Regions from separate parts of the Marinobacter sp. M-5 genome, predicted to be linked through region 2. Evidence: predicted binding sites of a transcription regulator. Region 2 holds the regulator's gene; each other region holds the start of a gene.
What was found. The regulator sigma-54, encoded in region 2, starts transcription at its own class of promoters, with help from an activator protein. The targets are predictions, from matches to a motif close to ANTGGCATNNANNTTGCTNT.

Region 1 (3,225 bases), 500 kb from region 2:
AGTCACCATCTCAAGGGCTACTTTTCTCGATTCCCGCTCATAAAAGCTGGCGCCATCGACAATGCGCACGCCTTCCATCTTGCATTCCAGAAGGTCTTCCATGGGCAGTCCCTTGCGCCGGTCATCAACTGCGACCACGATTTCCCGCACGGGATGACGCAGTATGTGGCGATGAAGACTGGCAAGCCGGAGTAACAGAGATTCGTCGCGTATCTGGACCGGCTCATCCGGAAGCGGCACAAAACCGGTGATAATGAACCCTTTTCGGTTAAACGGCGTTTTCAGGTCTTCCAGCAGTTGCCGGGCTTTGGCACCGGCGCCAAGCACCAGCACCTTGCGCTTGAACGCATCCTTTCCGGCAATGCCGAAGAAAATCCAACGGGAGATTCCCAACAGGAAAAGCCCGAATACCGACGCCGACGTCAGGATGTCGCTGAACCCCAGATACCAAAGCCATTCATTGCCAAGCAGAAAAATAAACGCAGACGCCGGCACGCCAATGATCAGGGAAAAGATGGTCCGCAACATCATGCCGGACATGCCCTCTTCCAGACGCGACTGATGAACGCCCAGGGCAATCATCACCACAAGGTTCGCCATACCGAACGCGATGGCTGAGGGAAGCAGATACTGGATGTTATCGAGAAAGAAGGAAACTTCGCCAAAATGCCGGAAAAAAACGGCGACACAGAAGCTGAAGGCCAACACAACCAAGTCGATAAGGCCCAGTATCACGAAAGGAACGTGAATGTAGTGCCGGAACAATCTGACGTGGGCCACGCCAACTCCTTTTGTTGCTCACTGTAAAAGCGCCTGCGCATCCGATGCGACAGAACTGACAATGAACAAAGTTTACTGCATTTTTACAATACTGCAACGAACTGTTAACGACTTTGACAATTTGCTACGTAAAGTTTGTTGACACCCCGGAACCATATCTAATCCCGGGGTGACATGGTCAGGCTGACTTGCTTCTGCGCGTCATACCGAAGCCCAGCAGACCGAGCCCAAACAGGGCCAGCGTGCCCGGTTCAGGAACAGCCTTGACGTCCGAAATGCCCACAATCAGATCGTTATAGTCGAAGTCGCCATCGATCAGGTCTTCAAAGCCCACGATCAGGGAACTTCCGTAAAAAGCAGTATTCTGGCTCGCTGTTACGTCGAAGATACGTGTCATATCCACGCCGCCGTTAAGACCGGCGTCAGAGTAAAAAACGTTGTCGCCACGCTGAAGATAAAAGCCGAAAGAGGCACCGATGTTTGCCCTACCGTATAAGGTCTCCGCGGTGCCGGCACCCAGATCAAACTCTACCTGGCGACCACCGGACGCATCGCCGCCGGAAAACACCTGCAGCATCTGACTGGCATCCTGTGCGTCATAGATGCCGAAGCTGTTGACGTTGGCAAACCCGGCAAATTCGAAAAGCAGGAAGGCACCCGCTGAATCCTGGGTACCATCGGTGTCGTGAAGGGTGGCGAAGATTGCGCCGTTATCGTAGAAATCGCCCTCTCCGAGTGTGTCGTTGAATACCGGATTGCCGGAATCGGTTTTCAGATCGAACACACTCATTGGCGCGGCATGCGCCATGGAGAAGGTTCCAGCCAGCAATCCTGCGACCAGAAGGTTTGGAGTCATTTTCATGTTACTGCTCCTGTGTAACTTGACTTTATGATCGTACAAGCGACAGGTAGCAAACAGTTTGCCAACTATTTTTGTTCTTATTTAACAATTAGTTATTTGTCTTCATTTATGAATGTGTAAATTTAGTCGACAAGCCCGGGCACGCGCACCCACCCCTCCATCAGAATTCGTGCACTGCGGCTCATGATAGCTTTGGTGGCTGTCCACTCACCATCCAGCTCTTGCGCTTCCGCGCCGACCCGCAGAGTTCCAGACGGGTGGCCGAACGTCACCTGGGTGCGGTTTCCGCCTCCGGCTGCCTGATTCACCAACGTTCCCGGAACCGCCGAGGCGGTTGCTATAGCAACGGCTGCGGTCCCCATCATGGCGTGGTGCAGTTTACCCATGGACAAGGCCCTGACCAGAACGTCCACGTCTCCCACGCCGATGGATTTGCCACTGGAGGACAGATAATCCGAGGGCCTGGCTACAAACGCCACTTTCGGCGTGTGTTGGCGGTTGGCCGCTTCCTCTGTGCTCTTGATCAACCCCATCCGCACCGCACCGTGTGCGCGAATGGATTCGAATTTCGCCAGAGCGTCAGCATCGGAATTGATGTCTTCCTGCAGTTCGGTGCCTTTGTAGCCGATATCCTCGGCGTTAACGAAGATAGTCGGAATACCGGCATTGATCATGGTCGCTTTCAGTGTGCCCACGCCCGGCACCTCCAGATCGTCCACCAGGTTACCGGTGGGGAACATGGAGCCTTCACCATCGGCGGGATCCATGAACTCAACCTGAACCTCCGCCGCCGGAAAGGTCACACCGTCAAGTTCGAAATCACCGGTTTCCTGAACCTCTCCATCTGTTATCGGCACATGGGCGACAATGGTCTTGCGAATATTGGCCTGCCAGATCCGGACCGTGCAGATGCCGTTTTGCGGAATTCGGTCTTTGGCCACGAAACCGCCGTTGATGGCAAACGCACCGACGGCCGCCGTCAGGTTGCCACAGTTGCCGCTCCAGTCGACAAAGGGCTTGTCGATAGACACCTGACCGAACAGGTAGTCCACATCGTGATCCGGTTGGGTCGGCGCCGCCAGAATGACCGTTTTACTGGTGCTGGAGGTCGCCCCTCCCATGCCGTCAATCTGCTTCTGGTAGGGATCCGGGCTGCCGATGACTCGCAGCAGGAACTTGTCCCGGGGCTCGCCCGGGACCTGCGCCTCGTCTGGCAGATCCTGCAACCGGAAGAAAACCCCCTTGCTGGTGCCGCCACGCATATAGGTGGCGGGCACGCGGATTTGTGCGGGATGGGTCATGCTGCACCTTCCGATTGCAGGAAGTCCTCAGCAAAACGCTGCAGCACACCGCCGGCACTGTAGATGGACACTTCCTCGGCGGTATCCAGGCGACAGATCACGGGTACCTGCTCGGTACTGCCGTTCTTGCGATGGATCACCAGAGTCAGTTCGGCGCGGGGCGCCGGAGTGCCCTCGACATCGTAGGTTTCGGTGCCATCGAGGGCCAGAGTCTGGCGGGTGGTCCCTTCCTCGAACTGCAGCGGCATCACCCCCATACCGATCAGGTTGGTGCGGTGAATC
Region 2 (3,225 bases):
CCCATGCACGGCCGGGCCCGCAAGGGTATCGGCTATTTGCCCCAGGAAGCGTCGGTTTTCCGCAAGCTGACCGTGCGCGACAACATCATGGCGATTCTGGAAACCCGCAAGGACCTCAGCAAGGCCGACCGCGATGCCAAGCTGGAGGAACTGCTGGAAGAGTTCCACATTACCCACATTCGTGACAGCGTCGGCATGGCGCTGTCCGGCGGCGAGCGGCGTCGGGTGGAAATCGCCCGCGCGCTGGCCATGGAGCCGGCGTTCATTCTGCTGGACGAGCCCTTTGCCGGGGTCGACCCGATCTCGGTCAGCGACATCAAGCAGATCATCCGCCACCTGCGCGACAAGGGTATCGGCGTGCTGATTACCGATCACAACGTGCGGGAAACCCTCGACATCTGCGAAAATGCCTACATTGTTTCCGGCGGCCACATCATCGCCTCAGGCAATTCCAGCGAGATTCTCGCTAATCAACAGGTGAAAGAAGTGTACCTCGGCAATGAGTTCCGGCTCTGATGTCATACTGGCCCCAATTGTCATGAACAAGACAAGCAAGTACACTCGGCAAAGAACTTGCTTGTTCGGGCAAGTGACCAGCATACATAGAATTTTTTGCAACCAGACAAAAGGCCGGTGCGATCGGGTGACGGATTCTGAACCATGGTTATGAAAGCGTCATTACAGCTGAAAATGGGTCAGAGCCTGACCATGACGCCGCAATTGCAGCAGGCGATCAGGCTTCTGCAGCTGTCAACGCTGGACCTCCAACAGGAGATCCAGCAGGCACTGGACTCCAACCCCATGCTCGAGACTCCGGAGGACGACGACACCCCGGAGGCGAATGACGATGCACGGGATACCGAGGCCGAGCAGGTCCAGGTAGAGGAGACTGCGGCTGCAGCCGAATCCGCCAGTGACTGGGACGAATCCGAGAACGGTCCCGACTGGGCATCCGAGAACGACATTCCCGACAACATTCCGGACGACCTGCCTGTCGACACCGCCTGGGACGACATCTACCAGTCTGCCCCGGCTCCGGCCTCTCGTAACGACGACGAGAATGACAGCGATTTCGAAACCCGCAATTCTCCTGCGGAAACCCTCCAGGATCACCTGGATTGGCAACTGAATCTCACGCCTCTGAACGAGCGGGACCGGGCCATTGCCCATGCCCTGATGGATGCGGTAGATGAGCGTGGGTATCTGACCTCGCCCATTGAAGAGATTCACTCCGGGCTGCTGGACGAAACCGAAGACGACCCGCTGGAGCTCGACGAAGTCGAAGCGGTACTGCATCGCCTGCAGCACTTTGACCCACCCGGCGTATTTGCCCGTGATCTGCAGGAGTGCCTGCTGATTCAGCTCAACCAGCTGCCGCCCGAGACACCCTGGCTGTCGCAGGCGCGCCTGGTGATCACCCATTACATTAACCTGCTGGGCAATCGTGACTACGCGCAACTGCTGCGCCGCAGCCGCCTCAAGGAAGACCAGCTGCGGGATGTCCTGACACTGATCACCAGTCTGAACCCGCGCCCGGGAGATTCCGTGGATCGGGCAGAGCCGGATTACGTCATCCCCGATGTGATCGTCCGCAAGCACAATGAGCGCTGGCGCGTCGAGCTGAACCCGGAAATCGCGCCACGCATCCGCGTGAACGCCAGTTACGCCTCGCTGATCAAGCGCGCTGACAGCAGCGCCGACAACACCTACCTGCGCGACCAGCTGCAGGAAGCCAAGTGGTTCATCAAGAGTCTGCAAAGCCGCAACGAGACGCTGCTGAAAGTCGCCACGCGGATTGTGGAGCACCAACAGGGCTTCCTCGATCAGGGCGAGGAATTCATGAAGCCGCTGATTCTGTCCGACATCGCCCAGGCGGTGGAGATGCATGAGTCCACCATCTCGCGGGTCACCACCCAGAAGTACATGCATACCCCCCGCGGCATCTTCGAGCTGAAATACTTTTTCTCCAGCCACGTCAGCACCGACGAGGGCGGAGAGTGTTCCTCCACCGCAATCCGTGCCATGATCAAGAAGCTGATTGCGGCAGAAACTCCGAAAAAGCCATTGAGCGATAGTAAAATTGCAGCCATGCTAGGAGAACAGGGCATCAAGGTAGCCAGACGGACAGTAGCCAAATATCGTGAGGCGATGCACATTCCGCCATCCAACGAGAGAAAGCGGCTGGTTTGACCCGACAGGATCCGCCGGTGGGACATTCGCCGGCACACCGTCAGCCCCTCATCCGGGGCGGGCACGATGACAACAGGAGACGCCTATGCAACTCAACATTTCAGGCCACCATGTAGAATTGACTCCCTCCCTGAAAGAATACGTGTCAGGCAAATTTGAAAAGCTCGAGCGCCACTTCGATCACATCAGCAACTGCCAGGTCACACTGGAAGTTGAGAAGGTGCGCCAGCTTGCGGAGGCAACTCTCCATGTCATCGGTGGTGAGATTCACGCAAAGGCAGAGAGTGAGGATATGTACGCCGCTATTGATGCATTGGTCGATAAGCTGGACCGTCAGATCCTCAAGCACAAGGAAAAGAACGTTGATCGCATGCACGGTAACGGCGCTCGCTAGGGCACTGCTTTACCAGCACTCAACCTGATCGAGCTGCGGCATGACACACGTGCCGCAGCCTTTTTTTTACGGAAACCTTCACGGAACTAAAGTCGATCCATGAGCGACACGTCCCTGACTATCGAAACCATTCTTTCCCCGGAGCTGACCCTTTGCCGGGTGGCCGCGTCCAGCAAGAAGCGGGTTCTGGAATTTATTGCAGAGCTTGTGAACCAGCAGGACGCCACACTCAGCGAAACGCAGATCTTCAACAATCTGATTTCCCGGGAAAGGCTTGGCAGCACTGGTATCGGCGAGGGCATTGCCATCCCTCACTGTCGCCTGGAAGGGCTTGACCGGGTGATCGGTGTGCTCCTGACCCTGGAAGACGGGGTGAGTTTTGACGCCATCGACAATCAGCCGGTAGACCTGGTGTTTGCCCTCATCGTTCCCAAGGAGGCCACCAGCGAACACCTCGAACTGCTCAGCCAGCTGGCGGAGAAGTTCAATGACCGGAATTTCTGTGATCAACTGCGGCAGTGCAGCGATGCCCCGGCGCTCTTCAGCCGAATGACTCAAAGCAGCGACTGACCGCATTCCAGCAGAGGCAACAGGCAATGAAACTGATCATAGTCAGTGGCAGATCCGGCTCCGGGAAGAGC
Region 3 (3,225 bases), 200 kb from region 2:
ACACAGGGCAATGCCCTCGAACTGACCGATGGCCATGCCGCCGATGCCGAATACCAGCGTGATCGCGACGATCACCAGATTGCGGGCCTGGGACAGGTCCACCTGATGGCGGATCAGGGTGTTCAGGCCGACCACGGCAATGGAGCCGAACAGCAGGCACAGGATGCCGCCCATAACCGGAACCGGGATGGTCTGCAACGCTGCACCAAACTTGCCGACGAACGCCAGCACGATGGCAATGATCGCCGCCCACCACATCACTTTCGGATTGAAGTTGCGGGTCAGTACCACCGCGCCGGTTACCTCGGAGTAGGTTGTGTTGGGCGGCCCGCCAAGCAGCGAGGCGGCGCTGGTGGCCAGACCGTCACCCAGCAGGGTGCGGTGCAGGCCGGGTTTTTCGAGGTAATTCTTGCGGGTGACGTTGCCGATGGCCAGGATGTCGCCGATATGCTCGATGGCGGGCGCAATGGCGACTGGGATCATGAACAGGATGGCGCTCCAGCTGAAGGCCGGGGCGACGAAATCAGGAATTGCCAGCCAGGCGGCCTCGCGGATCGGCGTCAGATCCACAATGCCAGCAAAGGCCGAGAGGAGGTAGCCGACGATCACCCCGAACATGATCGGAATCAGGCGAAAAATGCCTTTCGCCCACACCGCCATGATCACCGTCACCAGCAGGGAGGTCATCGCAATCCAGATCGCGGTGTCGTAAGGCACCAGCTGCGCGGATCCGTCACCGGCACGGCCCGAGGCCATGTGCACGGCCACCGGCGCCAGCCCCAGACCAATCACCATGATCACCGGGCCGATCACGACCGGTGGCAACAGGCGGGTAATGAATCCTGTGCCGCGCAGTTTCACGGCGCCACTGAGAATGATGTACAGCACGCCCGCGGCCATCAGGCCGCCGAGGGTCTCTTCCAGGCCGAACTTGCTCTTGGCAGCAATAACCGGAGCGATGAAGGCAAAGGAAGACGCCAGGAAAATCGGAATCTGACCACCGGTCACAATGTGGAAAATCAGCGTGCCCAGGCCAGCGGTGAACAGGGCCACATTGGGATCGAGGCCGGTTATCAGCGGCATAAGCACCAGTGCGCCAAACGCCACCAGCAGCATTTGTGAGCCTGCGACGGCCTGCTTCCAGGTCGGGTCGTTGGTGTGGTCCTGCATGATCAGACGTCCTTCTGCTTGGTGCCGAAAATTTTGTCGCCGGCGTCACCAAGTCCGGGAAGGATATAGCCTTTTTCGTTCAGGCGCTCGTCAATTGAGGCCGTATAAATCGACACGTCCGGGTGTTTCTCCAGCACCTTCTCTACGCCTTCCGGGGCCGCCACCAGAATCAGCGCGCGGATTTCGGTGCTGCCGGCCTTTTTGAGGAGATCGATGGTGGAGATCAGTGAGCCGCCGGTGGCGAGCATGGGGTCGATGATCATCGCCATGCGCTGATCAAGCTCGCCCACCAGCTTTTCCAGGTAGGTGCTGGCTTCCAGCGTTTCCTCGTTACGGATCTGTCCAACCACGCTGACCCGTGCGCCCGGGATCAGACTCAATACGCCATCCAGCATGCCCATGCCGGCGCGCAGGATGGGAACGATGGTGACTTTCTTGCCCTGGATCTGCTCGATCTTAACCGGCCCGGCCCAGCCCTGGATGGTTTTTTCCTGCAGGGAGAAGTCCTTGGTGGCTTCGTAGGTCAGTAGCGCACCCACTTCTTGTGCCAGTTCACGAAAATTCTTGGTGCTGATGTCCGCGCGGCGCATCAGGCCGAGTTTGTGGCGGATCAGTGGGTGTTTAACCTCGTGGATTGGCATGTCGTCACCTCTGGGTCTGAGACCGGGTATAAGCCGGCTGTGTCGGAGTAAATGGCGCAAGGATACCGTATCTGACAGGTCGCGTCAGGCACTGAAAAAGGAAAACCCGTAAGGGCTGGTACGGATCTTGCGATCACCTTTTCAAACGGCGCATCAGCGTCAGAAATCCGACCCCTTGAATGCCGGCAGGCACGGCCACGCGGAGAGTTTCCAGGTATGGACAGAGCTTTAGTCCTGAATAACGTCAAATCCCTGACGCGGGGAAACCTGGGCGTGCCCCTCATGCTGATGGGCTTGCTGGGCATGATGATTCTGCCCATGCCGGCGTTCATGCTGGACGTGTTCTTCACGTTCAACATCACTCTTTCCATCGTGATCTTGCTGGTGTGTGTCTATGCGCTGCGGCCGATGGAGTTTGCGTCTTTTCCCACCGTGCTGCTGGTGGCCACATTGTTGCGTCTGGCGCTGAACGTGGCGTCTACCCGCATTGTTCTGCTCGAGGGGCACGAAGGCGGGGATGCCGCCGGTAAGGTCATCGAATCCTTCGGCGCGGTGCTGATTGGCGGCAATTACGCCGTCGGCCTGGTGGTGTTTGCCATTCTGATGATCATCAACTTCCTGGTGGTCACCAAGGGCGCCGGCCGGGTGTCCGAGGTCAGTGCGCGTTTTACCCTGGACGCCATGCCGGGCAAGCAGATGGCCATCGACGCTGACCTCAACGCCGGCCTGATCAATCAGGACGAAGCGAAATTCCGGCGCGCAGAAATCGCCCAGGAGGCGGATTTCTACGGCTCCATGGACGGTGCCAGCAAATTCGTCAAAGGCGATGCCGTTGCCGGCCTGCTGATTCTGGCGATCAACATCATCGGTGGTGTCGCCATTGGTATGGTGCAGCATGGTCTGGATTTCGGCACGGCGATGCAGAATTACGCACTGCTGACCATCGGTGATGGTCTGGTGGCCCAGATTCCGTCGCTGCTGCTGTCCACGTCCGCCGCCATCATGGTCACCCGTGTGACCTCCAGTCAGGACATGGGCGGGCAGATTCTTCATCAGATGTTCAACGCCCCCAAAGCGCTGGGCATTGCTGCCGCGATCCTGATCATCCTTGGTCTGATCCCCGGTATGCCCCACGTGGCGTTCCTGGGTCTCGGCAGTATCGCCGCGGCTGCTGCCTACTTTATTTGGAAGCGGGAGCAGCAGACCATCGAGGAAGAGCAAGCCTTTCCGGTGCGGGGTGGCGGTGCCCGGCCTGCAGGCCGCGATCTGGTTGCGGGTGCCGACGGCGGCGATCACGGGCAGGCTCTGCCGGCACCCGGGGAAACCCGGGAACTGGGCTGGGATGATGTGGCAACCGTCGACATTGTGGGGCTGGAAGTGGGCTACCGGCTGATTCCGTTGGTAGACAAGTCCC
Region 4 (3,225 bases), 930 kb from region 2:
CAATCAGCATTTTCTGGCGGATGCGGGAAGAATTTTTCAGAAAGGTGCGCCGGGTAAGCGCGTGAGCGACGTGGGGCCAGCTCAGGGCTCCGGCGATGGCGTAGATCAACCAGTCCGGGAACGCGCCCTGAATAACCCCGGCGGCAATGATCATTGCCGTCACGGTGTACGCCAGGATGCGACCGTTGTAGTCCGGCATGGGCGGAATGGCGATGGGATTGTTCGGCGCGTCAACAAGAGTTGCCTTGCCAGCGTTGGCGCTGGCATTGCGCAGGTCCACCGGAGCACTCATCATGTCAGAAACGGATCCGGCCGATGAGGATGTCACGAAACATCACCCAGTCACCCATCAGGCTGTACACTGGGTGTTTGAATGTTGCCGGGCGGTTTTTCTCGAAGACATAGTGACCGACCCAGGCAAAACCGTAACCGATTAAGGGGAGCAGTAGCAGCCAGGCCAGCTTGCCGCTGGTCAGTGCGTAAAGTGCTACGGCGATCACCAGCAAGCTGCCGACAAAATGAAGTCTGCGGCAGGTCACATCGCTGTGTTCTTTCAGATAGTAAGGATAGAATTCTGAAAAGTTGCGAAAGGCGCTCTGTTCACTCATGGTTCGGCTTACCGGCTCAATATAAACGATGTTCGTGGTCGAACTACGACCAAAGGTTAACAGTATTACAGAAAGGCCACAATTCCGACGGGGCTTTTCTGCTTGACATCGCCTTTATACCCGCAAATTCACATCAGCTGATACAGGATCGCGATAATTTATGACGGCAGCAATCGATTTCCTGCTCCAGAGAAAATCCGAGCCGCGCCTGCAGGCTCCGGCGCCGGACGCCGTCGCGCTGGAAACGGCTTTCCGGTGCGCCGCCAACACACCAGACCACGCGCTGCTGAGGCCCTGGCGTTATCTGGTCATAGAAGACGAGGGGCTGGTTGCGCTGGGTGAGCTGTTCGAATCGGTTTGTGAAAACAATGCCACGGAAAAGGAGCGCGAGAAGCTGAGGGCGGCACCGCTGCGGGCGCCGATGGTGATCGTTGGCATTGCCACCCACAAGCCTCACCCGAAAGTGCCCGAGAGCGAGCAGTCGCTGTCTGCCGCGGTGGGAATGGGGCATTTGTCGCTGGCGTTGCAGGCGGCCGGTTACGGTGTTATGTGGCGCACCGGCAATATTGCGTATCGGAAAGAAGTGATGGCCGGGCTTGGGCTTGATGAAAACGAGCACATCATCGGCTTTCTTTACACAGGCACCGTGGCAGGTGAAAAACCGTCGGTGCCACGCCCGGCGGTCTCCGATTTTGTAAGTCGCTGGCCAGATCACTGAATAATCCCTCAGGGGCAGAGGAAAGCGTTTGCCGCTTCCTCTGCCGTTTTTGCCGTGGAACGCCTTGTTTCACTCCGATATCCCCCGTCACGCCCCGCCACTCGGCCATTCTCTAAAACTGGCATTGAGGTTGCTTTGTCTATCTCAAAGAGGTGAACCGGCAAACCGATGCAGGTCCGGTCACAAGGTTCGGGAGGCAGTATGGCAATTTCTTTTGATAGCGCACTGGGTGTTCACCCGCAGGCTCTGATGGCCCGGGAGAAGCGTGGCGAAGTGCTGGCCAACAATCTGGCCAACGCCGATACGCCGGGCTTCAAGGCCCGGGATGTGGATTTCCGCGCCATGATGGAAAAAGCCCAGCAGGAAGCCAGCGGCTTTGGTATGGCACGCACCCACGAGGGTCACATGGACACCTCCATGGGTGGCATGGGCGCCGACGCCGAGCTGCTGTACCGCACGCCACATCAGCCGTCGGTCGATGGCAATACCGTGGATGCCCAGCAGGAACAGAGCCGGTTCATGAGAAACGCGATGGACTACCAGGCCAGTTTTCAGTTCCTGAACAGCAAATTTTCGGGCCTTAAAAAAGCCCTGACCGGTCAGTAAACCGGACGCAGCCTGAGAGCAGAGGAGCAGCATTATGTCCCTGGGTAACATTTTTGATATCGCCGGTTCCGGCATGACCGCACAGTCACTGCGGTTAAATACCACTGCGTCCAACATCGCTAACGCGGAAACGGCCAGTTCAAGCACCGAGGGCACCTACCGTGCTCGCAAACCGGTGTTCGCGGCCATCCAGCAGTCCATGATCAACCCGGACTCTCAGGGCATGCAAGGCATGGGTTTCAACGGCGGTTCCGGTGAGGGTGCGGGCGTGCGGGTTGACGGCATCGTGGAAAGCGATGCGGAGCTGCAGATGCGTTATGAACCGAACCATCCGGCGGCCAATGAAGATGGCTACGTGTTCTATCCGAACGTCAACGTGGTTGAGGAAATGGCCGACATGATGTCGTCATCCCGCAGTTTCCAGATGAACGTCGACATCATGAATACCGCGAAGTCGATGATGCAACGCATTCTCACACTTGGGCAGCAGTAAACGGGCGAGGACTGACCGATGAGCGCAATTAACGCAACAGACGCTGCCGATGTACTGGGCAAGTTCCGGGTGCAGCAGGATTCCGCGGCGGCCGGCGGCAACGAACTGGGCAAGAATGAGTTCATGGAGCTGATGATTGCCCAGCTCAAGAATCAGAATCCGCTTGAGCCCCAGGATAACGGCGCATTCATCTCCCAGCTGGCGCAATTCAGCTCGCTCGAGGAAATGCAGGGGCTGTCGAAGAGCGTAGACGACGTGGCCAGCCAGTTCCGCTCGACTCAGGCGTTGCAGGCCTCCGCCATGGTGGGCCGTGCCGTGCTGGCACCATCTGAAATCGGCATTCTGGGTGCCGAGGGCGAGATCACCGGAACGGTGGAAGTGCCTGCATCGACCGGGGGGCTGCGCGTGTCCATCGAAAGCCAGAATGGCGAGCGGATACGTCAGATTGACCTCGGCGCCAGTCAGGCCGGTATTGCGTCCTTCCAGTGGGATGGCAAAGACGGCAACGGCAACGCCTTGCCGCCCGGGCCCTATCGCATCGTGGCGGAGGGTTCTTACCCGAGCGGCACCGAACAACTGGCTACCCGTATCAGCGCCAACGTGGACAGCGTGTCTCTGGGGCAGGGTGGCAAGGTAACACTGAATCTGGCGGGTATGGGCTCCATTGCCCTGTCGGACGTCGAACAAATCAACTGATACCGGTACGGAACCACGAGGTGAATTATGGCTTTTAACACAGGGCTTAGCGGTTTGAGGGCGGCGTCGGTTGATCTGGACGTCACCGGTAACAACATTGCCAA

Region 1: the regulator sigma-54 is predicted to act here: its motif matches at 1,689-1,708, upstream of R0125_RS06520 (PEP-CTERM sorting domain-containing protein).
Region 3: the regulator sigma-54 is predicted to act here: its motif matches at 1,926-1,945, upstream of flhA (flagellar biosynthesis protein FlhA).
Region 4: the regulator sigma-54 is predicted to act here: its motif matches at 1,444-1,463, upstream of flgB (flagellar basal body rod protein FlgB).

The regions. Positions count from the first base shown of each region.
Region 1 is NZ_JAWJEK010000001.1:1,409,018-1,412,242, reverse strand. It holds gene R0125_RS06525 (TIGR03013 family XrtA/PEP-CTERM system glycosyltransferase) at 1-780, opposite strand, end outside; gene R0125_RS06520 (PEP-CTERM sorting domain-containing protein) at 959-1,642, opposite strand; gene prpF (2-methylaconitate cis-trans isomerase PrpF) at 1,765-2,943, opposite strand; gene acnD (Fe/S-dependent 2-methylisocitrate dehydratase AcnD) at 2,940-3,225, opposite strand, start outside.
Region 2 is NZ_JAWJEK010000001.1:912,532-915,756, reverse strand. It holds gene lptB (LPS export ABC transporter ATP-binding protein) at 1-516, shown strand, start outside; gene R0125_RS04195 (RNA polymerase factor sigma-54) at 661-2,190, shown strand; gene hpf (ribosome hibernation promoting factor) at 2,276-2,584, shown strand; gene ptsN (PTS IIA-like nitrogen regulatory protein PtsN) at 2,684-3,154, shown strand; gene rapZ (RNase adapter RapZ) at 3,181-3,225, shown strand, end outside.
Region 3 is NZ_JAWJEK010000001.1:1,111,996-1,115,220, forward strand. It holds gene R0125_RS05100 (uracil-xanthine permease family protein) at 1-1,170, opposite strand, end outside; gene upp (uracil phosphoribosyltransferase) at 1,173-1,811, opposite strand; gene flhA (flagellar biosynthesis protein FlhA) at 2,028-3,225, shown strand, end outside.
Region 4 is NZ_JAWJEK010000001.1:1,845,632-1,848,856, reverse strand. It holds gene R0125_RS08465 (adenylate/guanylate cyclase domain-containing protein) at 1-295, opposite strand, end outside; gene R0125_RS08460 (Mpo1-like protein) at 297-608, opposite strand; gene R0125_RS08455 (nitroreductase family protein) at 769-1,326, shown strand; gene flgB (flagellar basal body rod protein FlgB) at 1,528-1,932, shown strand; gene flgC (flagellar basal body rod protein FlgC) at 1,967-2,425, shown strand; gene R0125_RS08440 (flagellar hook assembly protein FlgD) at 2,444-3,121, shown strand; gene R0125_RS08435 (flagellar hook protein FlgE) at 3,149-3,225, shown strand, end outside.